2 regions of the Curtobacterium poinsettiae genome follow, and region 1 is predicted to be linked to the other one. Evidence: predicted binding sites of a transcription regulator. Region 1 holds the regulator's gene; the other holds the start of a gene.
The links. The regulator HrcA, encoded in region 1, represses chaperone genes, less so after heat shock. The targets are predictions, from matches to a motif close to TTNGCACTCGNNNNNNNCGAGTGCNAA.
Positions count from the first base shown of each region.

Region 2: the regulator HrcA is predicted to act here: its motif matches at 5,212-5,238, upstream of groES (co-chaperone GroES).

Region 1 covers NZ_CP178434.1:1,502,301-1,510,111, reverse strand. The annotation lists gene dnaJ (molecular chaperone DnaJ) at 1-211, opposite strand, end outside; gene hrcA (heat-inducible transcriptional repressor HrcA) at 245-1,264, opposite strand; gene ACL00U_RS07110 (DUF4870 domain-containing protein) at 1,374-1,937, shown strand; gene hemW (radical SAM family heme chaperone HemW) at 1,975-3,228, opposite strand; gene ACL00U_RS07100 (HAD family hydrolase) at 3,258-3,950, shown strand; gene ACL00U_RS07095 (DUF1990 family protein) at 4,068-4,715, opposite strand; gene ACL00U_RS07090 (hypothetical protein) at 4,847-5,344, shown strand; gene lepA (translation elongation factor 4) at 5,352-7,199, opposite strand; gene ACL00U_RS07080 (pyridoxal phosphate-dependent aminotransferase) at 7,489-7,811, opposite strand, start outside.
Region 2 covers NZ_CP178434.1:3,309,105-3,316,915, reverse strand. The annotation lists gene tsaE (tRNA (adenosine(37)-N6)-threonylcarbamoyltransferase complex ATPase subunit type 1 TsaE) at 1-317, shown strand, start outside; gene ACL00U_RS15610 (GNAT family N-acetyltransferase) at 410-772, shown strand; gene tsaB (tRNA (adenosine(37)-N6)-threonylcarbamoyltransferase complex dimerization subunit type 1 TsaB) at 793-1,428, shown strand; gene rimI (ribosomal protein S18-alanine N-acetyltransferase) at 1,425-1,970, shown strand; gene tsaD (tRNA (adenosine(37)-N6)-threonylcarbamoyltransferase complex transferase subunit TsaD) at 1,957-3,012, shown strand; gene ACL00U_RS15590 (DUF4190 domain-containing protein) at 3,099-3,920, shown strand; gene ACL00U_RS15585 (class I SAM-dependent methyltransferase) at 3,970-5,172, opposite strand; gene groES (co-chaperone GroES) at 5,332-5,628, shown strand; gene rarD (EamA family transporter RarD) at 5,793-6,755, shown strand; gene ACL00U_RS15570 (ABC transporter substrate-binding protein) at 6,840-7,811, opposite strand, start outside.

The DNA of each region.
Region 1 (7,811 bases):
TGTCGGCCTGCGGTCCGGCGTCGTACCGGCGTCGCTGCTCGGGGTCGCTCAGCACGTCGTACGCGTGCGTCACGTCCTTGAAGCGCTCGGCGGCGTCGGGTGCCGGGTTCACGTCCGGGTGGAGCTCACGCGCCAGGCGGCGGTAGGCCTTCTTGATGTCGGCATCGGAGGCGTCTCGCTGGACGCCGAGGACGTCGTAGTGGTCTGCCACGTATCCCTCAGTCGGTTGGGTTCGGTCGGTTGGTCAATGTTCGCCCAGGAGTTTGGACAGGTACCGGGCGACGGCCCGGACGGCCGCCATGTTCGTGCCGTAGTCCATCCGGGTCGGTCCGAGGACGCCCAGTCGGGCCACCTCGCCACCGGCCAGGTAGCCGCCGGCGACGATGCTCGTGGCGTCGAGCCCGTACTCGGCGTTCTCGACGCCGATGCTGGCCGCCACCGCGATGTCGTCCACCTGCATCTCCCCGAACAAGCGGAGCAGGGTGACTTGTTCCTCGATCGCTTCGAGCACGGGGAAGAGGCCGCCGGAGAAGTCCTGCTCGCTCTTCGCCAGGTTCGCCGCACCGGCCATCAGCAGGCGGTCCTGCCGGTTCGCAGCGACCTGCTCGATGAGCGTGGCGACGACGACCCCGCCGAGCGTCTGGGCGTCGGGGCGGAGCTGCTGCGGCACGGCCCGGAGTGCGGTCGGGACGTCCTGCAGCAGGAGCCCCACCGTGGCGCCGTTCACCACGGTGCGGAGTTCGCCGAGCGAGTCCTCGTCGAGCGCGACGTCGGTCTCGACCACGCGCTGCTCGACCCGGGCGGTGTCGGTGATGAGCACCACCATCAGCCGGGCGTCACCGAGCCGCACCAGCTCGACGTGCTGCACGCGGGCGCGCACCATCGACGGGTACTGCACCAGGGCGACCTGGTTCGTGAGCTGGCTGAGCAGCCGGACGGTGCGCCCGAGGACTTCGTCGAGGTCGTTCGGGGCGCCGAGGAAGGTCTCGATGGCGTGCCGCTGCGCGCTGGAGAGCGGACGGGCACCGGCGAGGTGGTCCACGAAGAGGCGGTATCCCTTGTCGGTCGGTACGCGACCGGACGAGGTGTGCGGGGCCGCGATGAGCTGTTCGTCCTCGAGCAGGGCCATGTCGTTGCGGATGGTCGCGGCGCTGACCCCGAAGGCGTGCCGCTCGACGATGGTCTTCGACCCGACGGGTTCACGCGACGCCACGTAGTCGCGCACGATGGCCTTGAGGACCTCGAGGCTGCGTTCACTGACCACGAGCGTCTCCTTCCCGATCGACCTGGCACTCGGACGTGTCGACTGCTGATCCTACGCCCGACCGCTGACGGCCCGGGACTTCCGGGCGGTCGGCCGATACGCTTCCGCCATGACCTACGGACAGCAGCCCGGCGGCCCTTCCGACCAGCAGCCCGGCGGGCCGCAGCAGCCCGGCGGGCCGCAGCAGCCCGGCGGGCCGCAGCAGCCCGGCGGGCCCCAGCAGCCCAGTGGCCCCCAGCAGCCCGGGGGCCAGTACGGCCCCGGCCCCGGCGGGCCGCAGCAGCCCGGCGGCCCCCAGTACCCCGGCGGGCCCCAGTACCCCTCCGGGTACACCCCGCCCCAGCCGATGAGCCCCGAGGACCAGCGCCTCTGGGCGACGCTGACGCACATCGGCGGCATCTTCTTCACCGTGGTCGCACCGCTGGTGGCCTACCTGGTCCTGCGCGACCGCGGCGGCTTCATCCGCGAGCACACCCGGGTCGCCCTGAACTTCCACATCACGATGGCGATCGCCTACGTGGTCGGTTCCCTCACCTCGGTGTTCGGGGTCGGGCTCCTGATCATCTTCGCCGCGGGCATCGTGTCGCTGATCTTCAGCATCATGGCCGCGATCGCCGCGAACCAGGGCCAGTTCTACCGCTACCCGCTCTCGATCGAGTTCATCAAGCAGTAAGCGGCACGCACTCGGCAGCAAGCAGTGCGCACGCCGCTCAGTCGAGCAGCTCCCGCACCACCGCGTCGGCGAGCAGCCGACCCTGCAGGGTCAGGTCGATGCGTCCCCGCACCGCGGCCGACCCGTCCACGAGCCCGCGTGCGATGAGGCCGGCGACCCGGCCACGGGCCTCCTGGCGGATCTCGCTCGTGGCGAGCTCCCCGCGGACCCGCGCGGCGAGCAGCAGGCGCTCGACGTACCGCGTCTCGTCGTCGATGGTCTCGCGGCCGGCGGCCGGCGACTCCCCCGACAGCACCCGGTTCGCGTAGGCGGCCGGGTGCTTGACGTTCCACCAGCGGGTACCGGCGACGGCGGAGTGCGCACCGGGGCCGACGCCCCACCAGTCGTGGCCCTTCCAGTAGGACAGGTTGTGGCGACTCGCGTGCCCGTCGCCGCGCGCCCAGTTCGAGACCTCGTACCAGGAGTAGCCGGCGTCGCCGAGCACCTGGTCGGCGAGCTCGTACATGTCGGCGGCCAGGTCGTCGTCGGGGGCGGGGAGCTCACCGCGGGCGACCATGCGGCCCATCGCGGTGCCGTCCTCGACGATGAGCGAGTAGGCCGACACGTGGTCGGGCTCGCACGCGATCGCGGCGTCGAGCGAGGTCCGCCAGTCGGCGAGCGACTCCCCCGGCGTGGAGTAGATCAGGTCGAGCGAGACGTCGAGCCCCTGCTGCTTCGCGAGGTCGACGACGACGGGGACCCGCAGGGGGTCGTGCGTTCGGTCGAGCGTGGCGAGCACGTGCGGCACCGCGGACTGCATCCCGTAGCTGATCCGGTTGAACCCGCCGGCCCGCAGGGTCTCGAGCGACGCCGCGTCGACGGAGTCGGGGTTCGCCTCGGTGGTGACCTCGGCCCCGGGCAGGATGCCCCACGTGTCGTCGATCGCCCGCAGGATCATCGCCAGGTCGGACGCCGGCAGCATGGTCGGGGTCCCGCCGCCGAAGAACACGGTCGACACCGGGCGCCGCGGCACGCCGGAACGGTCGAGCACGGTCGCGGCCCACTCGATCTCGCGCACGGCGTGGCCGGCGTAGTCGTCGCGACGGACGCCGCGGAGCTCGGAGGCCGTGTAGGTGTTGAAGTCGCAGTAGCCACAGCGCACACGGCAGAACGGGACGTGCACGTAGACGCCGAACGGGACGTCACCGGCGGCGGGAGCAGCGCCGGGGCCGGTGGCGGGGCCCGCTGCCGCCCACGGCGTGATCAGGCCGTCCGCGGGTGCTGGATCGGCGATCGGGAGAGCACTCGGCATGGAGTCCATTGTCCGTCATGATGGGAGCCATGGAGCACCATCCCGTCCCCACCACGGTCCTGTGGGACATCGACGGCACCCTCGTGATGAACGCGTCGTCCCCGGGCAACCTCTACCACCTGGCCCTCGAGCGGGCGGTGGGCCGCGACCTCACCCTGCGGGTGGGGCACCAGCACGGCCGGACCGACGCCGGACTCATCGCCGAGCACGTGCGCGCCCACGCGTTCGAGGACACCCTGATCCCCACGGTCAGTCGGCACCTGCACGACCTGACCGCCGAACGGCACGCCTCCGGCGACCACCGCAGCCCCGTCCCCGGAGCGAAGGCGCTCCTGACCCGGTTCGCCGAGCTCGGGTGGCGCAACGGGCTGCTCACCGGCAACTCGGAGTACCGCGCCCGGGTGAAGCTCACCGGCGCCGGGTTCGACCCCGACGGCTTCGACTGGGAGCACTCGTACTTCGGCGACACCGAGGTCGATCGGGCGGGGGTCACCCACCGTGCCGCCGCCGACCTGGTCGGCACCCGGGCGGTGATCGTCGGCGACACCCCGCGTGACGGCGAGGCAGCCGACGCCGCCGGCATCCCGTTCCTGGCCGTGGCGACCGGCATCTACGACGTCGACGCGCTCCGGCACACGAACGCCGTGACGGTCGCGCGCGACTGCCAGCAGGACGCGGCGCTCATCGAGGACGCGATCGCCGCGCTCCCGCCGCTGCGCTGAGCAGTGGCCGGACGCGCCCGGCGCGACGGCCACGACCCACGCGCGTCGCGCCCGGCGCGACGGCAACGACCCCCGCGCGACAGGCGCGGCCCCGGCGCGACAGGCGCGCCCCGGCGCCTAGTCGCCCCGCAGTGCCGCCAGGTACTTCTCCGCCATGACCTTCTGCTGCCGGCGTACGAACGGCGCGACGAAACGCCACTTCGCGCTCGACGGCTGCGAGAACTGCCGGATCTGCAGCCACACCGAGCCGTCCTGGGTGCGCTCGACGACGAACGACTCCTCGCCGGAGAGCGGATGCCCCTCGAGCGTGCCGTACGCGAAGCCCTTGCGGTCGTGCTCGTCGATGATCGACACGACCCGCACCGGTGCCAGCACGGTCTGCCCGAAGGCGTGGATCGTCAGGGTCGCGCTCGTGCCCGCCGTCAGCAGCGGTGTGCCGTCCGGTGCGAACTTCTCGACCCGGGGCGTCCCGATGGACGCCGGAGCGATCGGCACGCCGTCGTCGTCGAAGGTCACCGGGTTGTACCGGACCTCGTCGTCGTCGGGCTGCTCCTCGACGCGGACCCGCACGCCGCTGCGCTCCTGGATCTGCCACGTCAGTGCCTGCACCACGGCGGTCTCGAACCGCTGGTCGCCGTGTCCGATCCGCGCGCGCGACTCGGCCGGGGTGAAGCCCTCGGGCGGGTAGGTCATGAGGTCCGACGCCTGGGTCGCCCCCACCGCGCCGTACGTCAGGGCGGTCCGGTAGCTCCCGCGGATGCTCATGCCGCCATGCTACTTGGGCGGGCCGCCCCGGATCGAACCGATCCCCTCTCAGCTCCGCCCGACCGGCGCGGCGCCGGTGCGCCCCGAACTGGAGGCCCGACAAGCGCCCGCCACGCGGCTATCGTCAGCAGGTGCCCCACACCACCCCCGCCCGCCCGCGGTCCGTCGACCGCCGGACCGCCGCCCTCGCCGTGCTCACGCTCGTCGCGTTCGGCCTGGCGGCCGCCGCCCGGGTGCTGGTGGACGTGACGACCTCGGCTGCGGCGTCCCCCGCCCGGTACGCCGCCGTCGCACTCGCCCCCGAGGCGTGGACCGGCTTCGACACCGCGAACGTCATCGCCGCCGTCGGGGCCAGCTGTGCCGGCGCCGGGGTGCTGCTGTTCGGTGCCGCACTGGTGTCCGCGGTGCGTCGTCACCCGGGCCGACGGCTCCCGCTCGCCCTCGCGGTGGTGACCCTCGCGATGGTGGTCGGCGCCGTGGCCGCCGGGGTCACCTCGGGCCGACAGACCGACTTCGACGCGGCTGCCCACTGGGCCATCCTGCGGACCGCACTGGCGGGACTGGCCGCGGCGAGCCTCCCGGCCCTCGGCCTGGCCGCCCTGCGGGCCCGCGCCCGCCGCACCGGCTGAACCGGCGCTACTTCTTCTTCTCTTCGACGTCGCCGGAGAGCGCCGCGATGAAGGCTTCCTGCGGGACCTCGACCCGACCGATGGTCTTCATGCGCTTCTTGCCCTCCTTCTGCTTCTCGAGGAGCTTGCGCTTGCGGGTGATGTCACCGCCGTAGCACTTGGCCAGGACGTCCTTGCGCATGGCGCGGATGCTCTCGCGGGCGATGATGCGGGCGCCGATGGCGGCCTGGATCGGCACCTCGAACTGCTGGCGCGGGATGAGCTTGCGCAGCCGCTCGGTCATGAGCGTGCCGTAGGCGTACGCCTTGTCGCGGTGCACGATCGCACTGAACGCGTCGACCTGGTCGCCCTGCAGCAGGATGTCGACCTTGACGAGGTCGGCGGCCTGGTCGCCGGTGGGCTCGTAGTCGAGCGACGCGTACCCCTGGGTCTTGCTCTTCAGCTGGTCGAAGAAGTCGAAGACGATCTCGCCGAGGGGCATCTCGTAGCGGATCTCGACGCGGTCCTCGCCGAGGTACTCCATGCCGAGCAGGGAGCCACGGCGCTGCTGGCAGAGCTCCATGATCGCGCCGACGTAGTCCTTCGGGGCCAGGATCGCGGCGCGGACCATCGGCTCGCGGACCTCGACGATGCGCCCGGTCGGGAACTCCGAGGGGTTCGTGACCTCGGTCACGGCGTTGTCCTCGGTCGTGACCTCGTAGATCACGCTCGGGGCGGTGGTGATGAGGTCGAGGCCGAACTCGCGGGACAGCCGCTCGGTGATGATCTCGAGGTGCAGCAGCCCGAGGAACCCGCAGCGGAACCCGAAGCCGAGCGCGACCGAGGTCTCCGGCTCGTAGACCAGTGCGGCGTCGGAGAGCTTGAGCTTGTCGAGCGCTTCACGGAGCACCGGGTAGTCGCTGCCGTCGATCGGGTACAGGCCCGAGAACACCATCGGCTTCGGGTCGGTGTAGCCGGGCAGTGCCTGGGTCGCCGGCTTCTGCGCGCTGGTGACGGTGTCGCCGACCTTCGACTGGCGGACGTCCTTCACGCCGGTGATCAGGTAGCCGACCTCGCCGACCGACAGGCCCTTGGTGGGCTTCGGCTCCGGGCTCGAGACCCCGATCTCCAGGATCTCGTGCGTCGACTTGGTCGACATCATCTGGACCTTCTCGCGGGGCGAGATGGTGCCGTCGATCATGCGGACGTAGGTGACGACGCCGCGGTAGCTGTCGTAGACCGAGTCGAAGATCATCGCGCGGGGCGCGGCCTCGGCGTCGCCGACGGGGGCCGGCACGCGGCGGACCACCAGGTCGAGGAGCTCGGACACGCCGACGCCCGTCTTGCCGGAGACCCGGAGGACGTCCTCGGGCTTGCCACCGATGAGCTGCGCGAGCTCGGCGGCGTACTTGTCCGGCTCGGCCGCGGGCAGGTCGATCTTGTTGAGGACCGGGATGATCTCGAGGTCGTTCTCGAGCGCCAGGTACAGGTTCGCGAGCGTCTGCGCCTCGATGCCCTGCGCGGCGTCGACGAGCAGGATCGCGCCCTCGCACGCCGCCAGGGACCGCGAGACCTCGTACGAGAAGTCGACGTGCCCGGGGGTGTCGATCATGTTCAACGCGAAGGTCTCACCGTCGAGTTCCCACGGCATGCGGACGGCCTGCGACTTGATCGTGATGCCGCGCTCGCGCTCGATGTCCATGCGGTCGAGGTACTGCGCACGCATCGCGCGGTCCTCGACGATGCCGGTGATCGACAGCATGCGGTCGGCCAGCGTCGACTTGCCGTGGTCGATGTGCGCGATGATGCAGAAGTTGCGGATCGCGTCGGCCGGGGTCGCTGCGGGCTCCAGCGGAGCGGATGCTTGTGGGCTCACGGTTCCTCAGGTGGGTCGGACGGTCGCAACAGTCTCCCACGCTTCACCCGCCCTGGAGGCACGGCGCGCATCCGCCACGCACGGTGCGCGGTTGATCCGCTTCCGGTGCGCTCTCGCGTCGGCGTGCTGGACCCCGCACGGTGCGAGGTCGGCGGGTCCGTGCGCCGTTGACCCCCCGGTGACCGGATGCTGCTCGGCACGGGGCGAGCAGCCTCGCACCAGGTGGAGGACTGCGTTCCGTGCGCCGTCCTGCCGACCGGCACCGGGCCTCCCCGCCGTGTGGACCGCGTCAGACGGCCGCGCGCGCCGGAGCCGGCAGCGCGCCCAGGCCGCGCCGCAGGTCGTCCGCAGTGGCTGCGAGGCAGACGCGGATCCACCCCTCGCCGGAGCGTCCGAAGGCGCTGCCCGGCGCGACGGCGACCCGTTCACGCTGCAGGAACCCGAGCGCCCACTCGGCGATGTCGCCGTCGGAAGCGTGCGACATGTCGATCCACAGGTAGAACGCCCCGCGCGGGTCGAGGTACCGGATGCCGGCGGCGTCGAGCGTCTCCTTCGCGACCTCGAGGTTCGCGCGGTAGTGCTCCCGGGCGTCGCGCACCGCGGAGTGGTCCC
Region 2 (7,811 bases), 1.8 Mb from region 1:
CCTTCGTCCTCGCCCGGACACACCCGACCACCGCCGGGCCGGACCTGGTGCACGTGGACGCCTACCGCCTGTCCGACCCGGTCGAGCTCGACGACCTCGACCTCGACTGGGACGCCGCGATCGTGGTGGTCGAGTGGGGCCGCGGGATGGTCGACGGCGTCAGCGACAGCCTGCTCGACGTCGAGATCACGCGGGCGACCGGTGCCGACGCCGGACCCGCAGCTCCCGACGACACGGACCCGGACGACGTCCCCGACGAGCCCCGCCGGGTCGTCGTCACCGCCTCCGGTCCGCGCTGGCAGGGCGTGGTCCTCTGACCCTGCGGCCCGTCACCGCGGACGACGTCGAGGCGCTCCGGGCGTTCCTCGTCGAGGCCGACCTGACCCTGGCCGGGCTCGACGTCCCGACCGTGCGGCTCTGGACCGATCGCGCCGACGACGGCAGCGTGATCGGCAGCACCGGCTTCGAGTCGAGCGCGGACGGCGTGCACGTCCTCGTCCGCAGCGTGGCCGTCGCTCCGCAGCACCGCGGGTCCGGAGCCGGCACCCGCCTCGCACGGTTCGCGATCGACCGGGCCGCCGAGGCCGGCGCCCAGCGTGCGTGGCTGTTCTCCCGTCGCTCCGGTCCGTTCTGGCAGTCGCTCGGCTTCGCACCCGCCGACCGACAGGCCCTGGCTGCCGCGCTGCCGGACACCCACCAGGTCCGCCTGTTCCGCCGGACGGGGCAGCTGGAGCACGAGGTCGCGTGGTCCCTGGGACTGCCGGTGCGCTGACCGCCGCCTACGATGGACGGGTGCTGCTCGCGATCGACACCTCCGCCGGGACCTCCGTCGCCGTCGTCGACCCGGTCACCGGCCAGGCCCTCGCGACCCGCGACACCGAGGACAGCCGCCGGCACGCCGAGGTGATCGGCCCGTTCCTGGCCGACACCCTCGCCGAGGCGGGCATCACCGGCGCCGACGTCACCGGGGTCGTCGCCGGCATGGGCCCGGGCCCCTTCACCGGCCTGCGCGTCGGCATCGCCGCCGCCCGCACCTTCGCCGCAGCCCGCGGCGTCCCCGTCCTGCCGCTCGTCAGCCACGACGCCGTCGCCCTCGACCAGCGCGCCGCCGGCCTCGCCGGCCCCTTCGTCGTCCTCACGGACGCCCGCCGCCGCGAGGTCTACTGGAGCGCCTACGACGCCGACGGCGTCCGCGTGGCCGGCCCCGGACTCGCCAAGCCCGCCGATCTCGACGACGCGATCCGCGCCTCCCGGCCCGCAGCCGTGGGCTGGGACCGCGTGACCGTCACGTCCATCCCGGCCTGGAGGCTCGGCGCGCTCGCCGCGGACCGACTCGCGTCCGGCGCGGCGTTCGACCAGGACACCCCCCTGTACCTGCGCGACCCCGACGTCACGGTGCCCGGTGCGCCGAAACGGGTGAAGCAGTGACCCTGCCGGACGCGCTCCGCCTGCGCCGAGCCCACCCGCAGGACCTCGACGACATCATGTGGCTCGAGCACGTCTCGTTCCCGACGGACGCCTGGTCGGCGTCGCAGATGTCGGGCGAGCTGTACTCACCGCACGGGTACTACGTCGTGATCGAGACCGTCGACGACACCGCAGCGCCGATGGTCGTCGGGTACGCCGGACTCTCGTCCCTGGCGGGCAACCCGGTGGCCGACGTGCAGACCATCGCGGTCGCCGCCGATCAGCGCGGCAAGGGGCTCGGACGGGTCCTGTTCACGGAACTGCTCGACGAGGCCCGGCGCCGCGGGGTGCGCGAGGTGTTCCTCGAGGTGCGGGCGGACAACCCCGTCGCGCAGGCGATGTACACGGCGTTCGGGTTCGAGCACATCGCGACCCGGCCACGCTACTACCAACCGGACGGCGTCGACGCGTGGGTGATGCGGGCGGAACTGCCCGGCCCGGACGCGGAACCGTCGTCGGACGTCGGACCCATCGGACAGGAGGCCCTCGGTGAGCGCGACTGAACCACTGGTGCTCGGCATCGAGACGAGCTGCGACGAGACGGGCGTGGGGATCGTGCGGGGGAACACCCTGCTGGCGAACGTGATCGCCTCGAGCATGGACGAGCACGCGCGCTACGGCGGGGTCGTGCCCGAGGTCGCCGCACGGGCCCACCTGGAGGCGATGACCCCGACGCTGCACGAGGCGCTCGAGCGTGCCGGCGTCACCCTCGACGAGCTCGACGCCGTCGCAGTGACCGCCGGGCCGGGTCTGGCCGGAGCGCTCATGGTCGGGGTGGGGGCAGCGAAGGCGCTCGCCGTGGCCACGGGCAAGCCGCTGTACGGCGTCAACCACCTGGTCGGGCACGTCGGTGCCGACGTGCTGCGCGAGGACGGCAGCGAGATCGAGCTGCCGACGATCGCGCTGCTCGTCTCCGGTGGGCACACGTCGCTGCTGCTGGTGCGGGACCTGGTCGGTGACGTCGAACTGCTCGGCGAGACGATCGACGACGCGGCGGGCGAGGCGTTCGACAAGGTCGCGCGGCTGCTCGGACTGCCCTACCCCGGCGGCCCGCAGATCGACCGGGCCGCGGCCGAGGGCGACCCGACGGCGATCCGGTTCCCCCGCGGGCTGACGCTGCCGAAGGACATGGCCGCACACCGGTACGACTTCTCGTTCTCGGGGCTGAAGACCGCCGTGGCCCGCTGGGTCGAACGCTGCCGCGACGAGGGCCGAGAGGTGCCGGTGGCCGACGTCGCCGCGAGCTTCCGCGAGGCCGTCGTCGACGTCCTGCTCACCAAGGCCCTGAACGCCTGCCGCGACACCGGTGTCGACCGGCTGCTGCTCGGTGGCGGCGTCGTCGCGAACGCCCGGTTGCGGCAGGTCGCCGAGGAACGCTGCGCGGCCGTGGGCGTGCGGCTGCGGATCCCGCCGTTCGACCTGTGCACGGACAACGGCGCGATGATCGCCGCCGTCGGCGCCCGACTCGTTGCCGAGGGGCACGCGCCGAGCGACCTCGGCATCGCGGCGGACTCGACCCTGCCGGTGACGACCGTCCAGGTCTGACCAGTTCGGCCCCGGTCCTTCTGGGGGAGCCTGTGGGAGGATTCACACGGGCGTCGGAGAGACCGGACGCCCGAGAGGGGTGGACGGTGTCCGATCAGAACGAGTGGCCGAAGCCGGGCGAGACGCCGAACGGCGCGGCGAACGGACAGCCCGACGGTGCACCCGCCCCGGACGCCCCGCAAGCACCTGACGCGCCGCAGGCCCCGTCGGCTCCGGAAGCGCCCCAGAACCCGTACGGCCAGCAGCAGAACCCGTACGGCCAGCCGCCGCAGCAGCAGAACCCGTACGGCCAGCAGCAGAACCCGTCCGGCCAGCCGCCGCAGCAGCAGAACCCGTCCGGCCAGCCGCCGCAGCAGCAGAACCCGTACGGCCAGCCGCCGCAGCAGCAGAACCCGTACGCCGCTCCGCAGCAGCCGCAGCCGCAGCCGAATCAGTACGGTCAGCAGCAGAACCCGTACGCGGCCCCGCAGCAGCAGCAGCAGCCGCCGCAGCAGGCGTACGGCGCACCGCAGAACCCCTACGGTCAGCAGCAGAACCCGTACGCGCAGCAGCAGCCGTACGCGGCCAACCCGTACTCGTACCAGCCCTACGCGCAGCGACCGAAGACGAACGTCCTGTCGATCCTGTCGATCGTCTTCGCGTTCGGCGGCGTCATCATCTGGCCGATCATCATCCTGACGAGCCCGGCCGGCGCGATCATGGGCCACATCGCCCTCGGCAAGATCAAGCAGAGCGGCGAGGGCGGCCGTGGCCTGGCGCTCGCAGGCATCATCGGTGGCTGGGTCCTGACGGGCCTGTTCATCCTGATCGTCGCCCTGGTGTGGATCTCGATCGCGAACTCGTCGAACTACTCGGACTACTCCGACTACTCCGACTACAGCTCGAACACCGGGGCCTTCGTCAGCTGACTTCGCCGCAGGGTGACGGAGGCCGCGAGCGGCCCCCGGCCCCCGGCCGTCAGCCGACCGTGTCGGTGAGCCGCTCGCACAGGATCGCCGTGTGGCGTCCCTCCAGGCGGGTGAGCACGAGTGTGACGCGACCCGATCCGCGCAACCGCAGCCGTTTGCGGAACTGCGCCGGGTCGACGTCGACGCCGCGCTTCTTGATCTCGACGGTGCCGATGCCGTCGGCGGCGAGCCGCGCGGCCAGCCGCTTGACGTCGAGCGGCATCGTGTCGAGCACCCGGAACCCCTGCGCGAAGGGTGTCGTGACGGCCCGGTCGGACGTGACGTAGGCGATGCCGTCGGACAGCATGTGCCCGTCGAGGCCCCTCGCCAGGTCGCCGATCAGTCGCGCGCGGATCACGGCGCCGTCCGGCTCGTACAGGTAGGCGCCGAGCGGTCCGACCTCGGTGTCGTCGGCGTCTGCCGCTCCGGTCATCTCGTCGATGCCGTGGCTGCCGATGACGGTGGCCGCGCGGCGGATGCCGGGGCGTGCGAGGGGGCCGAACCACAGGGCGAGCTCGACGACCTCGCGGTCGACGGAGGTCCACTGGGCCTCGGCGGTGTCCGGGATCAGGTCGCGGTCGATGCCGGGTCCGAGCTTCACGCCGGTCGGTGTCGTCGTCGCTGCGGCGAACACCGTGTCGAGCGAGGGGGACCAGTCGTCCGGGTCGGCGAGTCGGCGGGTGTCGGAGTGGCCGGAGGTGCGTCGTGCGGGGTCCATCCACGCGCCGTCCACCGAGGACAGGTCGAAGGACTCGGCGTCGCCGAGCTCCACCCGCGCGTTCGGCCAGAGGGCCAGGTTGTGGGTCGCGACGGCAGCCGTGACCTCGTCGCGGTCGACGGCGGTGACGTCCAGGTCGAGCGCCGCCATCGCCATGGCGTCCCCGCCGATGCCGCAGCCGAGATCGGCGACCCGGGTGAGCCCCGCGGCGGCGAAGCGTCCGGCGTGCTGGGCCGCGACCTGCAGTCGGGTGGCCTGCTCGAGACCGGCCTCGGTGAAGAGCATCCGGGACGCGAAGTCACCGAACTTGCCGCGGGCCTTGAGCCGGAGCTTCGCCTGGGTCAGCACGGCTGCGACGAGCCGTGGGTCGTGGCCCTCGGCGCGCAGCCGGGACACCACGCGGACGATCTCGCCGCCGTCGGAGACACCGGGGGTACGGTCGAGCAGGGCCATCCCGTCCGGGGTCAGCAGTGCGGTGAGTTCGGCGGCGTCCATGCGTCGATCCTCGCAGGTGCTGCGTGTTCTCCGGGTGTGCTGGCACTCGGATTGACCGAGTGCCAGTGGCCCCCTAGAGTTGGCGTTGGCACTCTCCTGCGCGAAGTGCCAACCGGTTTTCATCTGTACCGAGTCCGTACCGAGAAAGAAGAGGTCACCGTGGCCGTCAGCATCAAGCCGCTCGAGGATCGCATCGTCATCCGCCAGGTCGAGGCGGAGCAGACCACCGCTTCCGGTCTGGTCATCCCCGACACCGCGAAGGAGAAGCCCCAGGAGGGCGAGGTCGTCGCCGTGGGTCCGGGTCGCATCGACGACAACGGCAACCGCGTCCCGCTCGACGTCGCCGTGGGTGACAAGGTCATCTACTCCAAGTACGGCGGAACCGAGGTCAAGTACTCGGGCGAGGACCTGCTGGTCCTGTCGGCCCGCGACGTCCTCGCGGTCATCGTCCACTGAGTCCAGTACGCATGACGGACGCCCCGTCCGGCCTTCGGGCCGACGGGGCGTTCGTGTGTCCGGGGCCGGTCTGCAGAGCGCTCCGGTCCTGATCAGCCCGCTTGCAGCCCGCCTGGAGGCCCGGTGCACGTCCCGGGGTCGGCGGTCCTTCCTAGGATGGTTCCGTGAGTGAACCGAGTCCGGCGCGACCCGTCCGCAGCGAGGCATCCGTCGGCGTGGTGCAGGCCGTCGTGGCCTACGGGCTCTGGGGGCTGATGCCCCTGCTCTTCGCGGCCATGGCCCCCGCGGCGGCGTTCGAGATCGTGTCGTGGCGGATCGTCTTCGGTCTGGTGTTCTGCGCGGTGGCGATCGCGGTCACCCGGTCGTGGCTCCGCACCCGCACCTTGATGGCCCAGCGCCGCGTGATGCTCGTGATGGGGCTCGCCGCCGTCCTGATCCTGGTGAACTGGACCGTCTACGTCCTCGCGACGACGACCGGTCACACGGTCGAGGCCGCGCTCGGGTACTTCATCAACCCGCTCGTCACGATCGCCCTCGGCGTCGTGGTCCTGCGCGAACGCCTGCGTCCGGCGCAGTGGGCCGCGGTCGGGTTGAGCGTCGTGGCGGTCGTGGTCATCGCGATCGGCTACGGGCAGATGCCGTGGATCTCGCTGGCCCTGGCGTTCTCGTTCGGCCTGTACGGCTTGGTGAAGAAGCGCGTCGGCGGCACCGTGGACGCGCTGAGCGGCCTGACGATCGAGACCGTGTGGCTGCTGCCGATCGCGGTCGTGGCGCTGGTGGTGCTCGGTGTGACCGGGCTCGGCGGCGGCGTGACGTTCACGAGCGAGGGCTGGGGGCACGCTGTCATCACCGTGCTGACCGGGCCGGCGACCGCGGTGCCGCTGCTGCTCTTCGCCTCGTCGGCGCGCCGGGTGAGCCTGTCGACCCTGGGCTTGACCCAGTACCTGGCACCGGTGATGCAGCTGCTCGTCGGGGTCCTGGTGCAGCACGAGGAGATGTCGGCCGGGCGCTGGTTCGGCTTCGGCATCGTGTGGCTCGCGCTCGTGGTGCTGACGGCGGACTCGTTCGCCGCCGCACGCGCGTCCCGCCGCCGGGCGCTCGCACCCACCCCGGCCGAGCCGGTCTGACCCGGTCTCCACCGCGAAAGCGACAGGCCCCCGCGGAACTTCCGCGGGGGCCTGTCGCTCTCGCGAGCGGTGCTGGGCTGAACCCTACTTCTTCACCGCACCCTGGATGGCGCTCTGGTAGACGGGCTTGTTGTCGCCGTCGAACTTGTAGATGCCGATGTACGCGCTCGACGGGTCGTTGTTGTCGTCGAACGGACCGATGCCGGACGGGCCGGTGTAGTGGATGTCCTTGCCGTCGTCCAGGAGCGTCTTGCACTCCTTGAACGTCGCACACTCCGTGCCGCCGTCAGCTCCCGACACCGCAGCCATGTTGGCCTGGATCGTGCCGGAGTCGGTGCCCTTGCCCTTCACCGCAGCGAGGGCGGCGAGGACCGTGGCGTCGTACGACTCGGCCGCGTACGAGTAGTCGGCGAGCGTCTTGCCCGACGAGTCCTTGTAGAACGCAGCGAGCTGCTTCTTGAAGTCGTCCTTCGGCGAGGCACCGGGGATGGTGCCCTGGGCGCCGCTCAGGGTGCCCTTGTCGAAGTCCTTCGAGTAGTCCGCCGTGTTGCCGTCGGACATGTAGATCTTCGCTTCGTTCCCCTGCGAGACGAGCTCCGGGATGATCGACTTCGTCTCGTCGAAGGCCAGGACGACGATCGCGTCGGGCTTCTGGGCCAGTGCCGCGGTCACCTCGGACGAGAACGTGGTCTGGCCGGGCGGGAACTCCTGGCCCTCGCCCTTGCCGCCGTAGACGACCTGGCCGCCCGAAGCCTCGACCGCGGCCTGCACGGAGTTGCGGAGGCCGGTGCCGTACGTGTCGTTGAAGACCAGGAAGGCGACCTTCGCGTTGCCGTCACCGGTCACGAGCTGACCGAGCGCGGAACCCTGCACCGAGTCCGGCGGTGCGGTCCGGTAGTAGTACGACGAGTACCCGGAGAGGTCGCTCGCCGTGTTCGCCGGCGAGATCTCGACGATGCAGTTGCTGGTCAGCTGGTCGATGACGTTCAGCGTGACGGACGAGGACTCGGCGCCGATCGCGACCGGGACCTTCGCGTTGACGAGCTTCGTCGCCGC